3 regions of the Hydrogenophaga electricum genome follow, and region 2 is predicted to be linked to each of the others. Evidence: predicted binding sites of a transcription regulator. Region 2 holds the regulator's gene; each other region holds the start of a gene.

Region 1 (7,567 bases), on a different contig from region 2:
CCACCACGGTGTCGGGGTAGTCGGCCTGGGTGTCGATCACGTTGCCGATGGCCAGCACCTTGCGCTCCTTGGCCGCGTCGCTGACGCCAAAACGTTCGGCGTACAGCACGTCGGCCCCCTTGTCGATCATGGCGAACGCCGCTTCCTTGGCCTTGGGCGGGTCGAACCAGCTGTTGATGAAGGTCACCGTGAACTCGACCTTCGGGTTGGTTTCCTTGGCGCCGGCCATGAAGGCGTGCATCAGGCGGTTGACCTCGGGGATCGGGAAGCCGCCGACCATGCCGATCTTGCCGCTCTTGGTCATGCCGCCGGCGATCATGCCGCTGAGGTAGGCCGGCTCCTGGATGTAGTTGTCGAAGACGCTGAAGTTGGGCGCCTGCGGCTTGCCCGAGGAACCCAGCAGGAACGAGGTCTTGGGGAAGTCCTTGGCGACCTTGCGCGCCGCCGTCTCCACCGCGAAGGCCTCGCCGACGATGAGCTGGTTGCCGCCCGTGGCGTACTCGCGCATGACGCGCTCGTAGTCGGCGTTGGCCACGTTCTCGCTGGCCTTGTATTCGATCTCGCCCCGCGCCTCGGCGGCCTTGAGCGCCTTGTGGATGCGGCTGACCCACTGCTGCTCGAACGGCACGGTGTAGATGGCGGCCACCTTGAGCTTGGCCTGGGCCTGGGCGAAGCCGGGCGCGGCAACCGCCAGGGCGGCGGCCAGGGCCATCAGGTGACGGCGTGGGAGAGCGGGGAACGGCATGGCGGGAACTCCTGCGAAGGGGTGGAGGATGGCGGGACGGAAAACCGGAAAACGCTGGCCGGGAACGCAGCCCTCATTGGGTGCCGAAGATGCGGTCGCCCGCGTCGCCCAGGCCCGGCAGGATGTAGCCGTGGCTGTCGAGTTCGCGGTCGATCGCGGCGGTGTAGATCGGCACGTCGGGGTGGGCCTGCTGCAGCGTGGCCACGCCTTCGGGTGCGGCCAGCAGGCAGACGAACTTGATGGATTTCGGGCCCAGTTCCTTGAGCCGGTCCACCGCCGCCACGGCCGAATTGCCGGTGGCCAGCATCGGGTCGACCACGACGATGTCGCGCTCCTGCATCTCGCCAGGCATCTTGAAGTAGTACTCGACGGCGGTCAACGTCTTGGGGTCGCGGTACAGGCCGATGTGGCCCACGCGCGCGCCGGGCACCACGCTGAGCATGCCGTCCAGGATGCCGGTGCCCGCACGCAGGATGGACACGAAGACCAGCTTCTTGCCGTCCATGACCTTGCCGGTGGTGAGTTCCAGCGGGGTTTCGACCTCGATGTCCTGCAGCGGCAGGTCGCGCGTGACCTCGTAGGTCATGAGCATGGCCAGCTCGCCCAGCAGGCGGCGGAAGCTGTTGGTGCTGGCGTCCCTGCGGCGCATGAGCGTGAGCTTGTGCTGCACCAGGGGATGATCGATGACGTGGACATTGCTCATGGTGAAGGCCTCTCGGGTCGGGAGAAATGTTCAGAAAACCGTGCCATCGCTGTCGATGGCCAGAGGCGGCAGACCGCCTCGCAAACGTTGTGCCAGCACGCGGCCGGCCGCCCAGGTGCCGCCTTCGAGCACGCAGGCCAGGGGCAGGCGGTCCGGGGTCAGCCGCAGTTCGCCGCGCACCAGCGGGGCCAGCTCGTCGAGCAGGGCCACCGTGAGCGCGCGCCATTCCACGATGAAGGGATCGCCCACCTGCCAGGTGCGGGTGGTGGCATCGGGCGGCAGGGGCTGAAGCACGCCGGCGTCGAGCAGCAGACCGCCGTTGCGGTATTCGGGCAGGCCGGTCAGGGCATCGAGCCCCTGCACCGCCACGCCCGCCCATTCGAAGGGCTCCAGCAGCGAATAGGTCAGCCACTGCGACAGCTTGTGGAACGGCATCCAGCCGCGCGTGAGCCCCGGGCCCTGCACGGCCGGGTGCGGCCAGCAATCGCCCAGCGACACGCCGTCGATGGCGTTCTGCGCCGGCCAGATGTCCGACAGCGTGTCCAGCAGCGCCTGCAGCACGTCGTGCGCCTCGATGGCCCGCCGCTCGGTCCCCACCAGCGCATCGAACAGCCCGCCCGGCCGGCCCAGCGGGCCGAAGCTGCCGGGCTGCGCCGCCAGCACCTCGCCCAGGCGGCGCAGCAGCGCGGCGCGCCCTTCCAGCCCGATCAGCGGGTTGTCGGCCCCCACCTGGAAAGCCGCCCCGAGCCGTTCGGCGGTCACGGCGCGCAAGCCGGCCGCATCCGCGCGCAGCGGCTGTTCGGGATCGCTGGAGAACAGCCCTGCCACGAAGGCGTGGAAGCTGGCCACGCCCAGGCCTTCGGAGCGGGTAAAGCGCTGGCCGCTGCCGGCCTCCTGGTAGCCCCAGGCCGCGCCCGCACCGGCATCGAGCAGCACGCTCACCAGCGCCAGGTCGATCTGTGCCCGCGCGCGCGCCGCAGCCGGCACCGCACCCAGCAGCACATCCAGCTGGCCGGCGCGGTCCACCCCGCCGGCCTCGAAGTGGCGCCAGCGGCTGTGGTACGGAATGCGCAGGTCCGGGTAGCGCGAACGCGTGACCTCGGCCACGGTGCGCGCCGCCTCCGGCAGGGCGCCGTCGTGGATGGCAAAAAACGCCGATTCGCCGCGCCGCGCCAGCGCCAGCAAGGCATGGGCGCGTTCGCGGATGGCGGTGGTGGCACGCAGCGCCTGCGCCGCGCCCGCCGCAGTGGTGGTGTCGGTGTCGGCCATGCTCACGCGTCCAGCCCCCGGCCCTTGGCCTTCTTGAGCTCCTCGGCATCGGGCACGGCGCCGGGGGTGAAGTAGCCGGCCGCCATCTTGGCGTCCATCTCCACGCGCGCATCGGCCGGGATGAGTTCGTCCGGGATGTTCACGCGCACGCCGACCTCGATGCCCGAGCCGGTGATCGCGTCGTACTTCATGTTGCTCATCGACACCAGCCGGTGGATCTTGCGGATGCCCAGCCAGTGCAGCACGTCGGGCATGAGCTCCTGGAAGCGCATGTCCTGCACGCCGGCCACGCATTCGGTGCGGGCGAAGTACTGGTCGGCCGTGTCGCCGCCGACCTGGCGCTTGCGCGCGTTGTAGACCAGGAACTTGGTCACCTCGCCCAGCGCCCGGCCTTCCTTGCGCGAATAGGCCACCAGGCCCACGCCGCCACGGCCACCAGCCTCCTGGGCCTGCGCGCCCAGAATGCACTCTTCGATGGCGTGCGTGAGGTAGGGCCGGCAGGTGCAGATGTCGGAGCCGAACACGTCGGAGCCGTTGCACTCGTCGTGCACGCGTGCGGTCAGTTCCACCTCGGGGTTGGCCAGATCGCGCGGGTCGCCAAAGATGTAGACGGTCTGCCCGCCGATGGGCGGCAGGAACACGTCCAGGTCGGACCGCGTGACGAGTTCGGGGTACATGCCGCCGGTTTCTTCGAACAGCACGCGGCGCAGATCGGTTTCGGAACAGCCGAAACGTTTGGCGACCTCGGGCAGGTACCACACGGGCTCGACCGCCACCTTGGTCACCAGCGCCGCGCCGCCTTCGAGCAGCAGCTTGCCGTCGGGCTTGAGGCGCCCTTTCTGCACCGCCTCGATCACCTCGGGCAGGATCACGTGCGCCTTGGTCACCGCGATGGTGGGGCGGATGTCGTAGCCCGCCGCCAGTTCGGTGGCGTATTCGCGCGCCACCTCGGCGCCCCAGGGGTCCATGCTGACGATCTTGCCCGGGTCGGCCCACTGCGGGTAGGGCCCGATCACGTCGGTCGGCGCGGTGTTCGTCAGGTCGGCCTTGTGCTCGCGACTGAGCGCGCCCGCCGCCACGGCCAGCGCCCGGTAGACGCTGTAGCTGCCACTGTGCGTGCCGATCACGTTGCGGTGCGCGCGGTTGGTGGTGGTGCCCACCAGCGGCCCGCGCTCGCGCGCCGTCACCGCGCCCCACCGGATGGGCAGGGCGCCGAAGCCGCCCGAATGCGAGGTGAGCCGGATGTGGCGCGGGTGCGGCGACTGGGCCGATGGCGGCAGCGCGGCCGGGGCCACGGCGGGAGCGGCGTCTTCAGACATGAAAGGCCTCCTCAGAAAAAGGCGCAGGGGGACACGGGGTGCCGGTATGAGCCGGTTTTTTGGACCAACTGGTCAAAACCGTAACAAAAACCATGCCACACGTCGACAGCGGATTTGCCCCAATGCGGTGCACCTTGCGCGGAGCGACCGTTTCAGCCCTGCCCCATTTCAGCTTCCCCTGGCGCCCCCCGGGTACCCACCTGCAGGCGGACACGGGGCGGCTGTCCGGACAGCTGCACGCCATACCCCAGCCGCCGCCCCATCGCCACCAGTGCCCCATGCCCGTGGTGGCCCAGCAGGCAGTGCAGTTCGGTGTCGGCCCGGCAGACCGCGGCCGACAGCAAGGCCGTGCCGAGCCCGAGGCGGCGCACGGGCCGCTGCACGCTCAGCGCCAGCTCCCAGGCCCCGGGTTCGGCCGTGGGCACCAGTTGCAGGGCGGCCAGCAGGCCTGCTCCGGTTCGCCGGCGCCAGCCCCACCAGCGCTGGGCCGGCCAGGAAATGCCGCGCACCCAGTTCCGCAGCGCGGCGTCGCCCAGCGTGCAACCGAAGCGGGCGTACCGGTCGTCGGTGTCCAGGGCCAGCAGGTGCACCGCCAGCGCGCGGCGGTCCTCCGCTGACAGCGGCACGAGCTCAAGCGTCGACCGCCACATAGACCAGCTCCGCCGATGTGCAGCGGTGGCGCGCCCCGGTGACCGGCGACTCGGCCCAGAGCTCGACCTGCACCCGCACCGAACGCTGGCCGGTGCCCGTCACGCGCGCCGTGACCTCGACCACATCGCCAACGACGGCGGGGGCGACGAAGTCCATGCGTTCGCTCGCGGCCATCACCACGCTGCGCCGCACCTGCCGCGTGGCCGCAACGAACCCGGCCTTGGCCATCCAGGCCATGGCCGGCCCGCCGTGCAGCACGCCACGGTGGTTGGCATGGCCCGGGAACACGATTTCGGCCACCCGTGCCCAGCCCGCCGGCGAGGCGCCATCGGCCGGACCGTCCGCCGCCTCCGGCGCGATGGCGGTGGCCGGTTCGGTCCCGGCCTGGCGCACCATCACGAATTCGCCGCGCAGGCAGTGCACCCGCTCGCCGCTGAGCAGGTCTTCGGCCGTCAGACTGGCTTCCACGGTGGCCGACCGGCGGCCGCGCTGCAGCACGCGGGCCTGGCATTCGACCGCAAAACCGGCCGGCGCGGGCGACGCGAAGTCCAGGCGCCCCACGGCGGCGGTGACCACCGCGCCGCGCAGCGCCTTGCTGCCCATGATGAACGCCAGGCGGTCGAGCATGGCCAGCGCCGCACCGCCGAACAGCGTGCCGTGGTGGTTGGATTGGTCGGGCCACACCAGGTCGACCACGACCAGGGGGGTGGGCAGCGCCGCCGCGGATGCGGGCGCCGGGAAAACGACAGATTCGGACAAGACAGACCTCCGTTGAAGGAGGCGAAGCGCACACCGATCGCAAGACGGCCTCCGCGCGCGAGCCCGCCCGGATGCCCGCGGCACGGAGCGCCACGGCAGCGGTAGACAAGGGTTTGCCACGCGGAACGGTCCCGCTCCGGGACACCCCGCCCAGGCACAGACACACACACCGCCCCGTGGCAGGTCTCCTGGCTCTCGGGTCGTCATCCGCTGCCAGCCTTCCCGGCACGAAGCCAGTGGCGTGGAGGGCAGCGGACTCGCCGATCACAGTTGCGGGGGCAGCCACAGACTGGGTTGGTGATCAACCGTTCTGTCGTTCCCTTTTCATTCTTGCGGTGGGGCAAGAAACCGCGGGGCCGGCGCAGTATACGGCCGCCCTGTGCCGCCGGGCGGGCCGGCCCCGGGGGTCGGTCAGCGCTGCGGCGCGCGCTTTTTCGCGGCCTCGTCGTCGATCAGTTCGTACCACATGGCGTTGAGCACGGCAAAAGCGGCGGCCAGCAACAGGCCGAGGATCCAGGCGAAGTACCACATGAGGATGTCCTTTCAGGGTCTGGTGGAATCAGTAGGCGTGGTCGCCATGGGTGATGTCGCGGGTGCGCACCTTGCCCCACATGACGCGGTACACCCAGCTCGTGTAAGCCAGGATCAGCGGCACGAAGATCACCGCGCACACCAGCATGATGAACAGGGTCTTGTGGCTCGACGAAGCGTCCCAGACCATCAGCGCCGAGCGCAGGTCGATCGACGAAGGCACGATGAAGGGGAACATCGACGCGCCCACGCTCAGGATGATGCCGGCGATGCCCAGCCCGCTGAACACCACCGTGAGGCCTTCCCAGCGCGCGCGCAGACCCAGCAGCGCCGCCAGCGTGCCGGCAAAGCCCAGCGCCGGAGCCAGCAGGGTCCAGGGGTGCTGCTGGTAGTTGCTGAACCAGGCGCCCGCCACGCCGGCGGTCACGGTCTTGAGCAGCGGATTGGACGGGCCATTGGCCAGGTGCGGGCTGCTCAACTGGTAGCCGGCCACGAAGGCCCACAGCAGCCACCCGGCCAGCGCGTACAGCACCAGGGTGCCCAGGGCCGCCAGCGAGGCGAAGCGGCGTGCCCGCTCGGCCACGGTGCCTTCGGTCTTGAGCGTCAGCCAGGCGCCGCCGTGCATGACCAGCATCGTCACCGACACCAGACCGCACAGCACCGCATACGGGTTGAGCAGGCCGAAGAACGTGCCTTCGTAGATCATCCGCATGTCGTCGGTGAAGCGGAACGGCACGCCCTGCAGCACGTTGCCGATGGCCACGCCGAAGATCAGCGCCGGCACGAAGCCGCCGACGAACAGCGCCCAGTCCCAGGCGCTGCGCCAGGTCGCGCTTTCGCGCTTGCTGCGGTACTTGAAGCCCACCGGCCGCAGGATGAGCGCGAACAGCGCCGCAAACATGGCGAGGTAGAAGCCCGAGAAAGACATGGCGTAGATGTGGGGCCAGGCCGCGAAGATCGCGCCGCCGCCGAGCACCAGCCACACCTGGTTGCCTTCCCACACCGGGCCGATGGTGTTGATGACGACACGCCGCTCCAGATCGGTGCGGGCGACGAAGGGCAGCAGCGCACCGACCCCGAGGTCGAAGCCGTCGGTGACGGCAAAGCCGATCAGCAGCACACCGAGCAGCAGCCACCAGATGACACGCAGGACGTCGTAGTCCAGAAGGGTATGAAGAATCATGGAATTTCTCCGCAGTGAGCGTGGGTGGGGCGGTCAGGCGGTATGCACCTTGCCGATGAGGGGCACGTCGGCGCCGGCAGCCGGCGGGGCGTCCGGCTCGGGGCCTTTGCGGATGGCCTTGAGCATGAGCTTCATCTCCACCACGATCAGCACCGTGTAGATGGCCACGAAGCCCAGCAGCGTGAACAGCACGGTGCTGGCGCCGAGTTCGGACACGGCCACGGCCGTGGGCAGAACACCTTCCACCGCCCAGGGCTGGCGGCCCAGTTCGGCCACGATCCAGCCGGCTTCGGCGGCGATCCAGGGCAAGGGAATCGACCACACCGCCAGCCTGAGCAGCCAGGGGTGGGCATCCAGGCGGCGGCGCGCCGACAGCCAGAAGAACGTGGCCGTGAGCACGATGAAGA
Region 2 (7,567 bases):
GACAGGCGTGGATGCGCCTGCAACTCGAAACGCCTGCCCAACGCGTCGCGCACCAGCCCGTCGACCGCGACCGGGCGCAGATGTTCGGCCTCGCGCTGCAGCAAGGCCACGGCACCACAGCCGAAGTGCTCACGCAGGCTGCTCACCAAGCGCTGCAGGCGCACCGCCGGCGGCAACTCGGCAGCCAGGTCGGTCAGCAGCAGCGACAAGACGGCATCCACGGTTATTTATACCTTTAAAGGGTTGAATCAACCCCAATCAGATGCGGTGATTATGACCATTCATGGCCCCAGCATATTGAATTTGCACGTTTTTTTCCAGGCACACCATTCGCACTGTCCTGAGCATCCCAAGACCTGGAGAACCTCATGGATGCCTTCATCGACCAACCCCTGGGCCAACTGGCCCGCCGCATCGCCGGCGCTACGCGCGTGTTCGACGCCCATGGCCTGGACTTCTGCTGCGGCGGCCGCCACACACTGCGCGAGGCCGCCACCTCGCGCGGGCTCGACCCGCAGCCGATTGCCCAGGCGCTGCAAGCCGTCGCCGCCTTGGGCACGCCCACCGGCGAGCGCGACTGGAACAGCGCCACCCCGACCGAACTGGTCGACCACCTCCTGACCCGCTTCCACGCCGTGCACCGCGAACAGTTGCCCGAGCTGGTGCGGCTGGCGCGCAAAGTGGAGCAGGTTCACGGCGACCGCCCGGACTGCCCCACCGGCCTGGCCGACCACCTCAGCTCCATGCAGCAGGCGCTGGAAAGCCACATGCAGAAGGAAGAGCAGGTGCTGTTCCCGATGTTCGCGCGCGGCCAGGGCACGCTGGCGCGCATGCCCATCGGCGTGATGCGGCGGGAACACGACCACCACGGCGAGTCTTTGCAGCATCTGATGGCGCTGACGCAGGACATCACGCCCCCACGCGGCGCCTGCACCACCTGGCGCGCTCTCTACCTGGGCCTGGCCACCTTCCGCGCCGACCTGATGGTCCACATCCACCTCGAAAACAACGTGCTGTTCGAGCGCTTCGCGCCCGCACTCGCGCACTGAAACCGGAGCACCGACATGGGTCCGTACAAGAAACACTGGTTCGCGCTGATCGGCGTGCTCATCGCGATGTTCTCGCTGCTCGGCTACTTCGGCGCCGACGTCTACCGCTCGGCCCCGCCGATCCCGGCCCAGGTGGCCAGCACCGACGGCCAGGTGCTGTTCGGCCGCGACGACATCCTCGACGGCCAGACGGCGTGGCAGTCGGTGGGCGGCATGCAGTTGGGCTCCATCTGGGGTCACGGCGCCTACCAGGCGCCGGACTGGACGGCCGACTGGCTGCACCGCGAGCTGACGGCCTGGCTGGACCTGGCCGCGCAGGCAGCGCACGGTCAGTCTTTCGCGCAACTCGATACCACCGCCCAGGGCGCCCTGCAAGCACAACTGCGCGCCGAGTACCGCGGCAACGGTGTCGACGCCGCGCAGCGCCTGGTGGTCAGTCCCCGGCGCGCGCAGGCGATGGCCGCCACCGCGGCCTACTACGAGCGCCTGTTCGCCGCCGATCCGGCGCTGCGTGGCACGCGCCAAAGCTACGCCATGAAAGAAGACACCCTGCCCAGCGCCGAGCGGCGCCAGGACCTGACACACTTTTTCTTCTGGACCGCCTGGGCCGCGGCCACCGAACGCCCCGGCTCGGCGGTCACCTACACCAACAACTGGCCGCACGAGCCGCTGATCGGCAACGCCCCCAGCGCCGAGAACGTGGTCTGGTCGGTCGCCAGCGTGGTGATCCTGCTGGCCGGCATCGGTTTCCTGGTGTGGGGCTGGTCCTTCCTGCGCGCGTACGAGGCGCCGCTGCCCACAGCGCCGACACACGACCCCCTGACGCTGAGCGCGCTCACCCCGTCGCAGCGGGCTCTGGGCAAGTACCTTTTCCTGGTGGTGGCCCTGTTCGTGTTTCAGGTCTTCATTGGCGGGTTCACCGCGCACTACACGGTCGAAGGCCAGCACTTCTACGGCATCGACGTGTCGCAGTGGTTTCCCTACGCGCTCACCCGCACCTGGCACATCCAGAGCGCCCTGTTCTGGATCGCCACCGGCTTCCTCGCCGTGGGCCTGTTCCTGGCGCCCGTCATCAACGGCGGCAAGGACCCGAAGTTCCAGAAGCTCGGGGTGGATGTGCTGTTCTGGGCGCTGGTGTTCGTGTGCGTCGGCTCCTTCATCGGTAACTACCTGGCCATCGCGCAGAAGTTGCCACCAGCCTGGAGCTTCTGGCTCGGCCACCAGGGCTACGAATACGTCGACCTCGGGCGCCTGTGGCAGATTCTCAAGTGGGTCGGTATCCTGCTGTGGCTGGTGCTGATGCTGCGCGGCGTGCTGCCGGCGCTGCTGTCAGGAGAGCGCCGGGCCGCCCCAAGCTCTTCTGCTCCCCTTGGGGGACGGGCCGGGCGAAGCCTGGACCTGGGGGCCAACAGTTCTGATGGCGAAGACAAGAACCTGCTCGCCCTGCTGACCGCTTCGGTCGGGGCCATCGGTCTGTTCTATGGCGCCGGCCTGTTCTACGGCGAGCGCACCAGCCTCACGGTGATGGAGTACTGGCGCTGGTGGGTGGTGCACCTGTGGGTCGAAGGTTTCTTCGAGGTCTTCGCCACCGTGGCGCTGGCCTTCGTCTTCAGCAGCATGGGCCTGGTCTCGCGCCCCATGGCCACCACCGCCAGCCTGGCTTCGGCCTCGCTGTTCCTGCTGGGCGGCATTCCGGGCACCTTCCACCACCTGTACTTCGCGGGCACCACCACGCCGGTGATGGCGGTGGGGGCGGCCTTCAGCGCGCTGGAAGTGGTGCCGCTGATCGTGCTGGGCCACGAAGCCTGGGACAACTGGCGCCTGAAGACCCGTGCGCCCTGGATGGACAACCTGCGCTGGCCCCTGATGTGCTTCGTGGCCGTGGCCTTCTGGAACATGCTGGGCGCGGGCGTCTTCGGCTTCATGATCAACCCGCCCATCTCGCTGTACTACGTGCAGGGTCTGAACACCACACCGGTGCATGCACACGCCGCCCTGTTCGGGGTGTACGGCTTCCTGGCACTGGGCTTCACACTGCTGGTGCTGCGTTACCTTCGCCCGCAGTTCGTTTTCAGCCCCGTCCTGATGCCAACCGCGTTCTGGGGCCTCAACGTCGGCCTGGTGCTGATGATCGCCACCAGCCTGCTGCCCATCGGCATCCTGCAGTTCCACGCCAGTGTCAGCGAGGGCCTGTGGTACGCCCGCAGCGAAGCCTTCCTGCAGCAGCCGCTGCTGCAGACGCTGCGCTGGGTGCGCACCTTCGGTGACGTGGTGTTCATCGTTGGCGCCGTGGCCATGGCCTGGCAGGTGGTGTGGGGCCTGGCCAGCCGCGGCGCACCCGCCACCACGCTGCGCACGCGCACTGCCTGAGCACGCACCGAGCGCCCTGCCTGCCAAAACGCCGCCCTTTGGGCGGCGTTTTTTCGGGTCTGTCAGAGCGCCTTGCGCAGATTGGCCGGGGCGATGCGCAGCGCCTCGCGGTACTTGGCCACGGTGCGGCGCGCGCACTCGATGCCCTGCTCCTTGAGCATGTCCGAGAGCTGGTTGTCCGACAGCGGTTTTTTGGTGTCTTCGGCCGAGATGAACTGTTTGATGAGCGCGCGCACCGCGGTGCTCGACGCGTTGCCGCCGGTTTCCGTGCCCAGCGAAGAACCGAAGAAGTACTTCAGCTCGTAGGTGCCGAACGGCGTGGACATGTACTTGGCCGTCGTCACGCGGCTGATGGTCGACTCGTGCAGGCCCAGTTCGTCGGCGATCTCGCGCAGCACCAGCGGGCGCATGGCCAGTTCGCCGTGCATGAAGAAATTGCGCTGGCGCTCGACGATGGCGCTGGACACGCGCAGGATGGTGTCGAAGCGTTGCTGGATGTTCTTGATGAACCAGCGCGCTTCCTGCAGGCGCTGCTGCATCGCCGCGTGGCCGCCTTCGCTGTCGCGCCCTCCGCGCTGGCCCCGCAGCGCGTTGGCGTACACATCGTGCACGCGCAGGCGGGGCATGACGTCGGGATTGAGCACCACCTTGAAGCCGCGCCCGGCACGCAGCACGATCACGTCGGGCACGACGATGTTGCGCTCCACGTCGACAAAGCGCCGCCCCGGCTTGGGTTCAAGCCCGGCAATCAGGCCCAGGGCGGCGCGCACCGTCTCGTCGTCCGCCCCCGTGAGCGCACACAGGCGCTTGATGTCACGCTTGGCCACCAGCTCCAGCGGTTGCTGGCAGATCGCCAGCGCGATGCGGGCTGCCGGGGTGTTGCGCAGTTCCTGGATCTGCAGCCGCAGGCATTCGGCCAGATCGCGCGCCCCCACACCAGCGGGCTCCATCGCCTGCAGCCAGCCCAGCGCGATGCGCAGTTGCTCTTCGGCCTCCTCGGCCTCTTCAAGCGACGGCAAACCGGTGTCGGGATGGGCCAGGCGCCACCACGCGCGGGCCAGATCACCCAGATCGCCATCCAGATAGCCGTCATCGTTCAGCGATTCGATGAGGAAGAACAGCGCGGCCGCGTCGTCGTCCCCGATGCGCAGCATGCGCGCCTGTTCGTGCAGGTGGTCCTGCAGGCTGATCAGGCTGCGCGCCAGCTCGGCCGCGCTGGCGGTTTCGTCGTCGTCCGACGCGCCGTTGCGCGGCGGCGCGTCACCGCCCCATTCGCTGTCATCGGGCGCGATTTCGACCGTGCCGTCGCCTTCCCAGCTTTCTTCCACGGGGGCCGAGCCGTCGAGCCGGCCTTCCAGGTCGTCGGCCGGGGCGCTTTCATCCGAGGCGGACAGGCGCTCGCCCGCCGAAGCGGCGGCGCCATCATCCGCACCGCTCCCCGACTCGCTGAGCTGTTCGCCCGCGCTGACCGGTGCGTCGGTGGCCGACAGGCCAAACTCCTCGCGCTCGGCGCTTTCTTCCGTGCGCTCCAGGAAAGGGTTCTCGTCGAGCATCTGCTCGACTTCCTGCGCCATTTCGAGCGTGGACAGCTGCAGCAACCGGATCGACTGCTGCAGTTGCGGCGTCAGGGCCAGGTGCTGCGAAACCCGCAGGGAGAGCGACTGTTTCATGCCGCCGCCCGCTCCGCATCACGCCATGCCGGGCGCATGCCCGTCGGAAGCTGTCCGCCAGGTCCGGTCATCCGCATGCTGGCCTCACATCCGGAAGTGTTCGCCGAGATACACCCGACGCACGTCGGCGTTCTCGACGATCTCGGCCGTGGTCCCGCTGGCCAGCACCTGGCCATCGCTGATGATGTAGGCGTGGTCGCAGATGCCCAAGGTTTCGCGCACGTTGTGGTCGGTGATCAGGACACCGATGCCCTTGTCCTTGAGGAAAGCGATGATCTGCTGGATTTCGAGCACGGCGATCGGGTCGATACCGGCAAAGGGTTCGTCCAGCAGGATGAAGCGCGGCCGGGTGGCCAGCGCACGCGCGATTTCCACGCGGCGACGCTCCCCACCCGAGAGCGCCGGTGCGGGCGAATCGCGCAAGTGGTCGACCCGCAATTCCTTGAGCAGTTCGTCGAGACGGTCGTTGATATCGACCGCCGACAGCGGCTCGCCGTTCACATCGTGCTGCAGCTCCAGCACCGCGCGCACGTTCTGCGCCACCGTGAGCTTGCGAAAAATCGAGGCTTCCTGCGGCAAATAGCCCAGGCCCAGGCGGGCCCGCCGGTGGATGGGCAGGCGCTCGATGCGCATGCCGTCGAGTTCGATTTCGCCACCGTCGGCCCGCAGCAGGCCCACGATCATGTAGAACGATGTGGTCTTGCCCGCGCCATTGGGGCCCAGCAGACCGACCACCTCGCCCTTGTCGACCGAGAGCGAGACGTTCTTGACCACCTTGCGGCTGCCATAGGCCTTGCGCAAGCCGCGTGCTTCCAGCCGGCTGCGGACCGCCATCGGCGCCGGGGCCTCCGCCGCCGTCACTGCTTCTGCTCGGGAAGGGTGTTGGTGGACCGCAGTTGGGCGGGCGCTGTGGCGGGTGCCGGCTTCGCCTGCTCGTCCGGGATCGGGGTCAGCATGGCCCGCACACGGCCGGAAGGATTGGACGCGGTGGCGGCAGCGCCGCCCTTGACGGTGTAGACCTCGGTGGCGCTGCTGTAGGTAATCTGGGTGCCCGAGCTCTCGTCGTTGAGCTGGGTGCCCCGGTAACGGCGCATCACCGCCTTGCCGGTGAACACCACGGTTTCGGAGGCGCTTTCGTATTCGATGCGCTCGCCCTCACCCTCGATCCATTCGTCCACGCCTTCGCGTTTCTGCCGGAAGAAAGCCAAGGCATTCGGTCCCCCGACGAGCAGACCGAACTGGTTGCCCTGCGGGTCCTGGCGCACCTCCATGCGCGCACCGCGCATGATGATCGTGCCCTTGGTGGCCACCACCTTGCCGGTGAACACGCTCAGTTGCTTAGCATCTTCATAGCGCAGGCTGTCGGCCTCGATGTTCAACGGCTTGTCCTTGTCGGCCAACTCCGCATGCACGGCGCCCACGGGCAACGCGCAGGCCAAGGCCAGCAACAGGGAGCGGATCGGGAAGCGGGGGTTTTGAAGCACGGGCATGGCAGGTGAGGGCACGAAACTTGCATTCATTGTAGCCTTCACCGGCCGGCGTTCGGCGCGCATGGCCGAACAAATTGCGGGGCCTTTGACCGGCCCCGCCACCAGGTGACCCAAACCCGGTCAGCCCTTGCGCAGATCGGCGATCAGTGCGTCGGCCACCTGCAGGGTCTTGGGACCTTGACCCGGGACGTAGAAACGTCCTCCAATCCCCAGCGACGGGGTGGCCTCCACCAGATAGGCTTCCTGCATCTGGGCCGCGCGCCGCGCCTTGCCCGCCACCGAAAACGCGTTGTAGTTCTCGGTGAACTTGGCGGTGTCCAGCCCTTGCTTGCCGACCCAGGCGGTGATGGTCTCGGCGGTGGTCAGGCGTTGCCGCTCGACGTGGATGGCCTTGAAAACCTTTTCGTGCAAGGCATCGAGCTGGCCCATCGCTTCGAGTGCGTAGAACAGCCGCTGCAGCGGCACAAAGGCTTCGCTGAACGCGACAGGCATACGACGCACGGTCACGTGGGCCGGTTTCTTCTGAATCCAGGCGCTGAAGATGGGCTCGAAGTTGAAGCAGTGCACGCAGGTGTAGGCGAAGAACTCGATCACCTCCACCTGCCCGTTCGGGGCATCCACCGGCGCGGGGCGGCCCAGGCGCTGGTATTCGTTGCCTTCCTTGAAGCCCCCGACCTGGGCCTGCGCCAGCGGGGACCACAAGGCACCGGATACGGCGCCCGCGCCGGAGGCCAGCAGGGAAGCGGAAAACTGACGACGTTGCATGTAAGGACTCCTGTGATGAGCGGGTTGGTGGCCGGCGCCGCGGCAAAGTTCCCGCGGACGCGGGGTGTCAGCGCGGCACGCGCACCAGCGCCGCCTCCACCCCGCCGGACTCGAGCTGCTCGCGGGTCGCGTCGGCCGGCACCTTCTGCTGGAACGGTCCCACACGGACCCGGAACACCGGTCGCCCGGCCTGTTCGCGCTCGGTGATGTTGGCGGCAAACCC
Region 3 (7,567 bases), on a different contig from region 2:
CCAGCCCAGCGGCTTGTTGATGACCAGGTCGGCCACCACGGCCATGATCCAGGCGATGGCGAGGTTGCTGTAGAGCCCGAGCACCTCGCCCAGCGCCTGGAACACGTTCATCTCCATCAGCATGAAGGCGATCAGCGTGTTGAACACCACCCAGACCACCCGGCCCGGGTGGCTGTGCGTCAGGCGCGAAAAGAAGTTGCTCCAGGCCAGCGAGCCGGCGTAGGCGTTGGTGACGTTGATCTTGAGCTGCGAGACCACCACGAACAGCGCCGTGGCCGCCACCGCCCAGCCGTAGGGCAGCACGTATTCGTAGGCCGCCAGGTACATCTGGTTCGGGTCCACCGCGTGTTCGGGCGAGACCATGTGCGACAGCGCCAGCCAGGCCAGCAGCGCGCCTCCCAGCATCTTGAGCACGCCCAGGATCACCCAGCCCGGCCCGCCGGCCAGCACCCCGGCCCACCAGCGCCAGTGCTGGCCCGGCCGGGGGGCCGGCATGAAACGCAGGTAGTCGGCCTGTTCGCCCATCTGCGTGATGAGCGCGATACCGACGGTGAGCGCTGCACCAAAAAGGTTCCAACGGAAATCTTCACCCACCCCGAATTCACCACCGTAGTGCACGATGCCGGCAAAAGCCCCCGGGTCCATGATCAGCACGGCCGCGAACGGCACGGTCATCATCACCAGCCACAGCGGCTGCGTCCACACCTGGAAGCGGCTGATGGCCGACACCCCGTGCGTGACCAGCGGAATCACCACCACGGCGCAGATCAGGTAACCCCAGGCGGGCGGAATGTCCAGCGCCAGCTCCAGCGCGTAGGCCATGACCGCCGCCTCCAGCGCGAAGAAGATGAAAGTGAAGGTGGCGTAGATCAGCGAGGTGATCGTCGAGCCGATGTACCCGAAGCCCGCGCCACGCGTGAGCAGATCCATGTCGACCCCGTAGCGCGCGGCGTACACACTGATGGGCAGGCCGGCCAGGAAGATGATGAGCCCCGTGGCCAGAATGGCCCAGAAGGCGTTGATGAAGCCGTACTGCACCAGCAGCGTGGCGCCCACCGCTTCGAGGATGAGGAACGAGGCCACGCCGAAAGCCGTGTTCGCCACGCGCCATTCGCTCCACTTGCGGAAACGCTGCGGCGTGTAGCGCAGCGCGTAGTCCTCCATGGTTTCGCTGGCCACCCAACTGTTGTAGTCGCGGCGCACCTTGATGATGCGCTGCGGCGCGTCCACCGGCGCGGGCAAGGGCGTATGGGCGTTTTCAGCAGAGGTGTTCACCTCGAAAATGCTGCAGATTTTGTGCCACGCACCAACAAGGTGCCTTGCAGGCACAGTATTTGCTGAATCGACAGCCTTTGGTCACCCGACGCCCTTTTCCCCGCCGACCGCCATGGAACTGACCCCTCGCGAAAAAGACAAGCTGCTGATCTTCACCGCCGCCCTGCTGGCCGAGCGGCGCCAGGCCCGCGGCCTCAAGCTCAACTACCCCGAAGCCATCGCGCTGATCACCGCCGCCGTGATGGAAGGCGCCCGCGACGGCAAGACCGTGGCCCAGCTCATGAGCGAGGGCCGCACCGTGCTGACGCGCGACGACGTGATGGAGGGCGTGCCCGAGATGATCCCGGACATCCAGGTCGAAGCCACCTTCCCCGACGGCACCAAGCTCGTCACTGTCCACACGCCGATCAGTTGACCCCCCCGCGCCGGGCTTCGCCCGTCACCCCCCAAGGGGGCGATGCGAGTGGCCCGGCAAAGCCGGTTCCACCGCATCCTTGACCCGGACACTTCGTGCCACCGCCTTCTCTGCCGAGGACCTTCATGAAACACACAACACTCGTCAAAACCCTCCTATCCACCGCGCTCGGTACCACCGCCCTCGCCGCCCAGGCCCACACCGGCCACGGCACCAGCAGCCTCCTGGAAGGCCTGGTCCACCCCTTCGGTCCCGACCACCTGCTGGCCATGGTCGCCGTGGGCATCTGGTCCGTCTCGGCCCTGCCCGCGAACAAGGCCTGGCAGGGCCCGGCCACCTTCCTGCTGGCCCTGGTGGCCAGCGCCGTGCTGGGCATGATGGGCCTGACCGTGCCCTACCTGGAACACGCCATCTCGCTGAGCGTGGTGATGTTCGGCGCCATGCTGATCCTGGCGGCCAGGCCCCTGCCGCCCGCCCTGGGTCTGGGCCTGATCGCTGCGGCCGCGTCGCTGCACGGCCTGGCCCACGGTGCCGAAACGCCCGAGACCGGCTTTGCCGGCTACGCGCTCGGCTTCCTGCTGACCACGGCCGTGCTGCACATCGGCGGCGTTGGCATCGGCCTGGCGATCAAGCGCTGGCTGGGCCGGCGCAGTGGTCTGGCGCTGGGCAGCCTGGGCGCCGCGCTCAGCGCCGCTGGCGTCTACCTGTTCAGCCAGTTGGCCGCCTGAGGACATCCCCATGATTCCCGGCGAACTCCTTGTTGACGACGGCGACCATGCCCTCAACCCCGGCCGTGCCGGGCTGACATTGGTGGTGAAGAACACCGCAGACCGCCCGGTGCAGGTCGGCTCGCACTACCACTTTGCCGAGACCAATGCTGCGCTGGCCTTTGACCGCAGCGCCGCGCAGGGCAAGCGGCTGAACATCGCCAGCGGCACCGCGGTGCGCTTCGAGCCCGGGCAACAGCGCACCGTCGAACTGGTGGACTTCGCGGGCGACCGCATCGTGTACGGCTTCCGTGGCCTGACGCAAGGCAAGCTCTGATTTCCAAGGAAAGCCCTGACATGGCCAGCATTCCCAAACGCGCTTACGCCGACATGTTCGGCCCCACCGTCGGCGACCGCGTGCGCCTGGCCGACACCGGCCTGCTGATCGAGGTCGAGAAGGACTACACCCTGGCCGCCGGCGGCTACGGTGAGGAAGTGAAATTCGGCGGCGGCAAGACCATCCGCGACGGCATGGCGCAAAGCCAGCGCACGCGCGCCGAAGGCGCTGTCGACACCGTGCTCACCAACGCGCTCATCGTCGACCACTGGGGCATCGTCAAGGCCGACATCGGTCTCAAGGACGGCCGCATCGTCGCCATCGGCAAGGCCGGCAACCCCGATACCCAACCGGGGGTCGACATCGTCATCGGCCCGGGGACCGAAATCATCAGTTGCGAAGGCAACATCGTCACCGCCGGCGGCATCGACAGCCACATCCACTTCATCTGCCCGCAGCAGGTGGACGAAGCCCTGGCCTCGGGCGTGACCACCATGCTCGGCGGCGGCACCGGCCCGGCCACCGGCACCTTTGCCACCACCTGTACGCCCGGCCCCTGGCACATTGAGCGCATGCTGCAGGCGGCCGACGGCCTGCCGATGAACCTGGGCTTTCTGGGCAAGGGCAACGCCAGCCAGCCCGCACCGCTGCGCGAGCAGATCGATGCCGGCGTGATCGGTCTGAAGCTGCACGAAGACTGGGGCACCACGCCCAGCGCCATCAGCAACTGCCTGGACGTGGCCGAAGAAACCGACACCCAGGTCGCGATCCACTCCGACACGCTCAACGAATCGGGCTTCGTCGAAGACACCATCGCGGCCACCAAAGGCCGCACGCTGTGCGCCTTCCACACCGAAGGGGCTGGCGGCGGCCACGCGCCCGACATCATCCGCGTGGTCGGCGAGGCCAACTTCCTGCCTTCGTCCACCAACCCGACCATGCCCTACACCGTCAACACGCTCGACGAACACGTCGACATGCTGATGGTCTGCCACCACCTGGACGCCGGCATTCCCGAAGACCTGGCCTTTGCCGAGAGCCGCATCCGCCGCGAAACCATCGCCGCCGAAGACATCCTGCACGACCTGGGTGCCATCAGCATCATGAGCAGCGACAGCCAGGCCATGGGCCGCGTCGGCGAGGTGGTGATCCGCACCTGGCAAACGGCCGACAAGATGAAGAACCAGCGTGGCGCGTTGCCCGAAGACAGCAGCCGCAACGACAACTTCCGCGTCAAGCGCTACATCGCCAAGTACACGATCAACCCGGCCATCGCGCACGGCATGTCGCACATCGTCGGCTCGCTCGAAGTCGGCAAGTGGGCCGACCTGGTGATCTGGAAGCCCGCGTTTTTCGGCGTCAAGCCGGCGCTGGTGCTCAAGGGCGGCAGCATCGCGCTGGCCGCCATGGGCGACCCGAACGCCTCCATCCCCACGCCGCAGCCGGTGCACTACCGCCCGCAGTTCGGTGCCTTCGGCGGCGCATTGGCCAAGGGCAGCCTCACCTTCGTGTCGCCTGCCGCGCAGGCGACCGGCGTGGCGCAACGCTACGGCCTGGCCAAGACCACGGTGGCGGTGCAGAACTGCCGCAGCGTCACCAAGGCCAGCATGGTGCACAACAGCTACCTGCCCAAGATGGAGATCGACGCCCAGCGCTACACCGTGCGCGCCGACGGCGTGCTGCTGACCTGCGAGCCCGCCAGCAAACTTCCCATGGCCCAGCGATACTTCCTGTTTTGATAGCAAAACAGGGACATCCATGCAACAAGTCTCCAAGCTCATCCCTCAGGCCCAAGGCCTCGCGGCCGTGCTCGTGCGCCGCGCAGCCACGGTCACGCTGGACTGGGATGTGCGCCAGAAAAGCCGCTTCGACGCCGAATCGTCCGAGGGGCGCCGTGTCGGCGTGTTCCTGCCGCGCGGCACCGTGGTGCGCGGCGGCGACGTGCTGGTCACGCAGGACGGATCGCTGCTGCGGGTGGTCGCGGCGCCGCAACCGGTGCTGCGCATCACCGCCTGCACCGACCACCACCACGGACACGATCACGACCCGGCGTTCGACCTCATGCGTGCGGCCTACCACCTGGGCAACCGCCATGTGCCCATCGAACTGCGGCCCGATCATCTGAAGATCGAGCCCGACCATGTGCTGGCCGACATGCTGCGCGCCATGCACCTGAACGTGGTCGAGGTGCGCGAGCCGTTCGAACCCGAAGGCGGCGCCTATGCCGCCGGGCATGGCGGCCACGCAGGCCACAGCCATGGGCATGACCACGGGCACGCGCACGACCACCACCATGGGCATGAGCACAGCCACGGACAGGGTCACGGCCCTGGGCATTCCCACGATCATGACCACGGCTGAGTCCACCAGCGCCATCGCTCCCGTTCCCCCGCCCGCAGGGCTGCTGCACACCCTCTGGCTGGCCTCGCCGGCGCTGCCGGTGGGCGGGTTCTCGTATTCCGAGGGCCTCGAAGCGGCCATCGACGCGGGCCTGGTGACCGACGAGCACAGCGCGGCCCAATGGCTGGTCGACCAGCTCCACCTGGGCCAGGCCCGCAGCGACCTGCCCGTCTTTGCCCAGGCTTTCGCCGCCTGGCAGGCGCACGATCTGGAGCGCATTCGCGCGCTCAACGACTGGGTGCTGACCACGCGCGAAACGCAGGAGCTACGCCTGCAGACCGAACAGATGGGCCGGTCGCTGCTGGAATGGGCCCGCTCGCTGGGCGCGCTGGGCCAGGGCATCACGGACAGCCTGCTGCAGGCCCGTCTGGCGCCGCCCACCTACCCGGTGGCCATGGCCTGCGCCGCCGCAGCCACGGGCGCCCCCCTGCCCCAGAGCCTCACCGGCTTCGCCTTCGGCTGGGCAGAGAACATGGTCCAGGCGGCCATCAAGTCGGTCCCGCTCGGCCAGGGGGCCGGCCAACGCATGCTGGCCCGTCTGGTGGGCGAGATCCCGGCTGCCGTCGAGCACGCCATCGCCCTGCCCGACGAACAACGCCAGGCCTTCACCCCCATGCTGGCCATCCTCTCGGCCCGCCACGAAACCCAATACTCCCGACTGTTCCGGTCCTGACCTGCCATGAACGCGCTGCACCACATCCCGAACCGCACCAAGAACCTGCCCCCCCTGCGCGTGGGCATTGGCGGCCCCGTCGGCTCCGGCAAGACCACCCTGCTCGAAATGCTGTGCAAGACCATGCGCGAGCGCTACGACCTGGTCGCCATCACCAACGACATCTACACCAAGGAAGACCAGCGCCTGCTCACCGTGAGCGGCGCGCTGCCCGCCGAACGCATCATGGGCGTGGAAACCGGCGGCTGCCCGCACACCGCCATCCGCGAGGACTGCTCGATCAATCTCGAAGCCATCGACCGCATGCTGGGCGACTTCCCCGATGCCGACATCGTCTTCGTCGAAAGCGGGGGCGACAACCTCGCCGCCACCTTCAGCCCGGAGTTGAGCGACCTCACCATCTACGTGATCGACGTGGCGGCCGGCGAAAAGATTCCGCGCAAAGGCGGCCCCGGCATCACCAAGAGCGATCTGTTCGTCATCAACAAGACCGACCTGGCCCCGCACGTCGGCGCCAATCTGGACGTGATGAAACAGGACACGGCGCGCATGCGCCCGGACACCGAGCGCCGCCCCTGGGTGATGACCAACCTCAAGACCCTGGCCGGCGTCGACGAGGTGGTGCGCTTCATCGAAAAGCGCGGCATGCTCACCGCCGCCCCGCAGAACGCGTCAAGCTAGAATCCCCGATCGACAGATGCGCTCAGGAAGGGTGGCAGAGTGGTCGATTGCACCGGTCTTGAAAACCGGCGACGGGCAACCGTCCGTGGGTTCGAATCCCACCCCTTCCGCCAGAACAGCAGGAAACCAGCGGCCTCCAGGCCGCTTTTTCGTTTCTGCCCGCCGTCCCTCCCGCCCCAAAATATCGATGGCCTGAAGGCCCTCAGGGCGGCAACCACCGTTCCCTGCGCCGGTGCAGCGCCATCGGCCCCGTCCCTGATCATCTTCATTGGACCGACCTCGCCACGAGCGCATCGGGCGGTGCAGGCCGGGCGGGTGACACGACCATTTGACGCTTGCCGGAAAACCGGCGCATGAGCGGGCGCTCCACCGCGTGATAGCTCACCGAGGCCAGCAACAGCGTCACCATCGTGGTCAACAGCAGGCCACCCACGCTGGCCAGCGGTGTGGTCCACATGTCGGGCCACAGCTTGGCGGTGACGGTCTGCACAGGCAGGTGCCACAGGTAGATGCCGTAGCTGATGTCCCCCAGCCAGACCATGGGCCGCGAGGCCAGCCAGCCCGTGCCGCGCATGGGCGCCAGCAGGGTCCAGAGAATGGCCGCGATGATCAGGGCCATCACCATCCGCCAGACCAGCGGCGACCAGTGCCCCCGGGGAATCGCACTGTGGAAATGGTTCAGTCCCCACAGCATCGCGAGGTAGACCAGCACCAGCACCGCCAGTAGCATCTGCCGCTGCCGTTCGGGCCACGGCTTTGCCAGCAAGTGCAGCGAAACGCCGGCAATGAAGGCCACTTGCAAACCCGCCAGGAATGGAAACACATACCGCAGGAACTGGTACAGATACTCCACATGCGGCACCAAGGCGCGCCCGAACTGGCCCAGCAGTTGGGCCCCCACCACCAAGGCCAGCAACAGCAGGATGTGGGTGCGGCGCAGCAGCATCAGCAGCCAGGGCAGCAGCAGGTAGAACGAGAACTCGACCACCAGCGTCCAATACACCCCGTTCAGACTGCGGTACCCCCACGGCAAGGGGCGAAGCCACAGGACGGCGTTGCCGAAAACCTGGGTCCAGTCG

The links. The regulator sigma-54, encoded in region 2, starts transcription at its own class of promoters, with help from an activator protein. The targets are predictions, from matches to a motif close to TGGCANGNAANCTGCTTT.
Region 1: the regulator sigma-54 is predicted to act here: its motif matches at 4,117-4,134, upstream of QQK43_RS10375 (GTP cyclohydrolase II).
Region 3: the regulator sigma-54 is predicted to act here: its motif matches at 1,324-1,341, upstream of QQK43_RS12575 (urease subunit gamma).

The regions. Positions count from the first base shown of each region.
Region 1 covers NZ_BSPB01000013.1:87,473-95,039, forward strand. Annotated here, with positions in the region: gene QQK43_RS10360 (BMP family protein) at 1-745, opposite strand, end outside; gene upp (uracil phosphoribosyltransferase) at 819-1,448, opposite strand; gene QQK43_RS10370 (URC4/urg3 family protein) at 1,479-2,717, opposite strand; gene QQK43_RS10375 (GTP cyclohydrolase II) at 2,720-4,036, opposite strand; gene QQK43_RS10380 (hypothetical protein) at 4,189-4,662, opposite strand; gene QQK43_RS10385 (acyl-CoA thioesterase) at 4,667-5,446, opposite strand; cobalamin riboswitch at 5,608-5,814, opposite strand; gene cydX (cytochrome bd-I oxidase subunit CydX) at 5,858-5,977, opposite strand; gene cydB (cytochrome d ubiquinol oxidase subunit II) at 6,006-7,160, opposite strand; gene QQK43_RS10400 (cytochrome ubiquinol oxidase subunit I) at 7,194-7,567, opposite strand, start outside.
Region 2 covers NZ_BSPB01000021.1:22,877-30,443, forward strand. Annotated here, with positions in the region: gene norR (nitric oxide reductase transcriptional regulator NorR) at 1-221, opposite strand, end outside; gene ytfE (iron-sulfur cluster repair protein YtfE) at 369-1,049, shown strand; gene QQK43_RS13320 (nitric-oxide reductase large subunit) at 1,065-3,419, shown strand; gene QQK43_RS13325 (RNA polymerase factor sigma-54) at 3,482-5,089, opposite strand; gene lptB (LPS export ABC transporter ATP-binding protein) at 5,174-5,923, opposite strand; gene lptA (lipopolysaccharide transport periplasmic protein LptA) at 5,947-6,579, opposite strand; gene QQK43_RS13340 (thiol:disulfide interchange protein DsbA/DsbL) at 6,700-7,344, opposite strand; gene QQK43_RS13345 (SPOR domain-containing protein) at 7,412-7,567, opposite strand, start outside.
Region 3 covers NZ_BSPB01000019.1:23,926-31,492, forward strand. Annotated here, with positions in the region: gene QQK43_RS12570 (hybrid sensor histidine kinase/response regulator) at 1-1,275, opposite strand, end outside; gene QQK43_RS12575 (urease subunit gamma) at 1,388-1,690, shown strand; gene QQK43_RS12580 (HupE/UreJ family protein) at 1,816-2,418, shown strand; gene QQK43_RS12585 (urease subunit beta) at 2,429-2,734, shown strand; gene ureC (urease subunit alpha) at 2,755-4,473, shown strand; gene ureE (urease accessory protein UreE) at 4,493-5,095, shown strand; gene QQK43_RS12600 (urease accessory protein UreF) at 5,082-5,807, shown strand; gene ureG (urease accessory protein UreG) at 5,814-6,488, shown strand; tRNA gene QQK43_RS12610 (tRNA-Ser) at 6,514-6,601, shown strand; gene QQK43_RS12615 (acyltransferase family protein) at 6,754-7,567, opposite strand, start outside.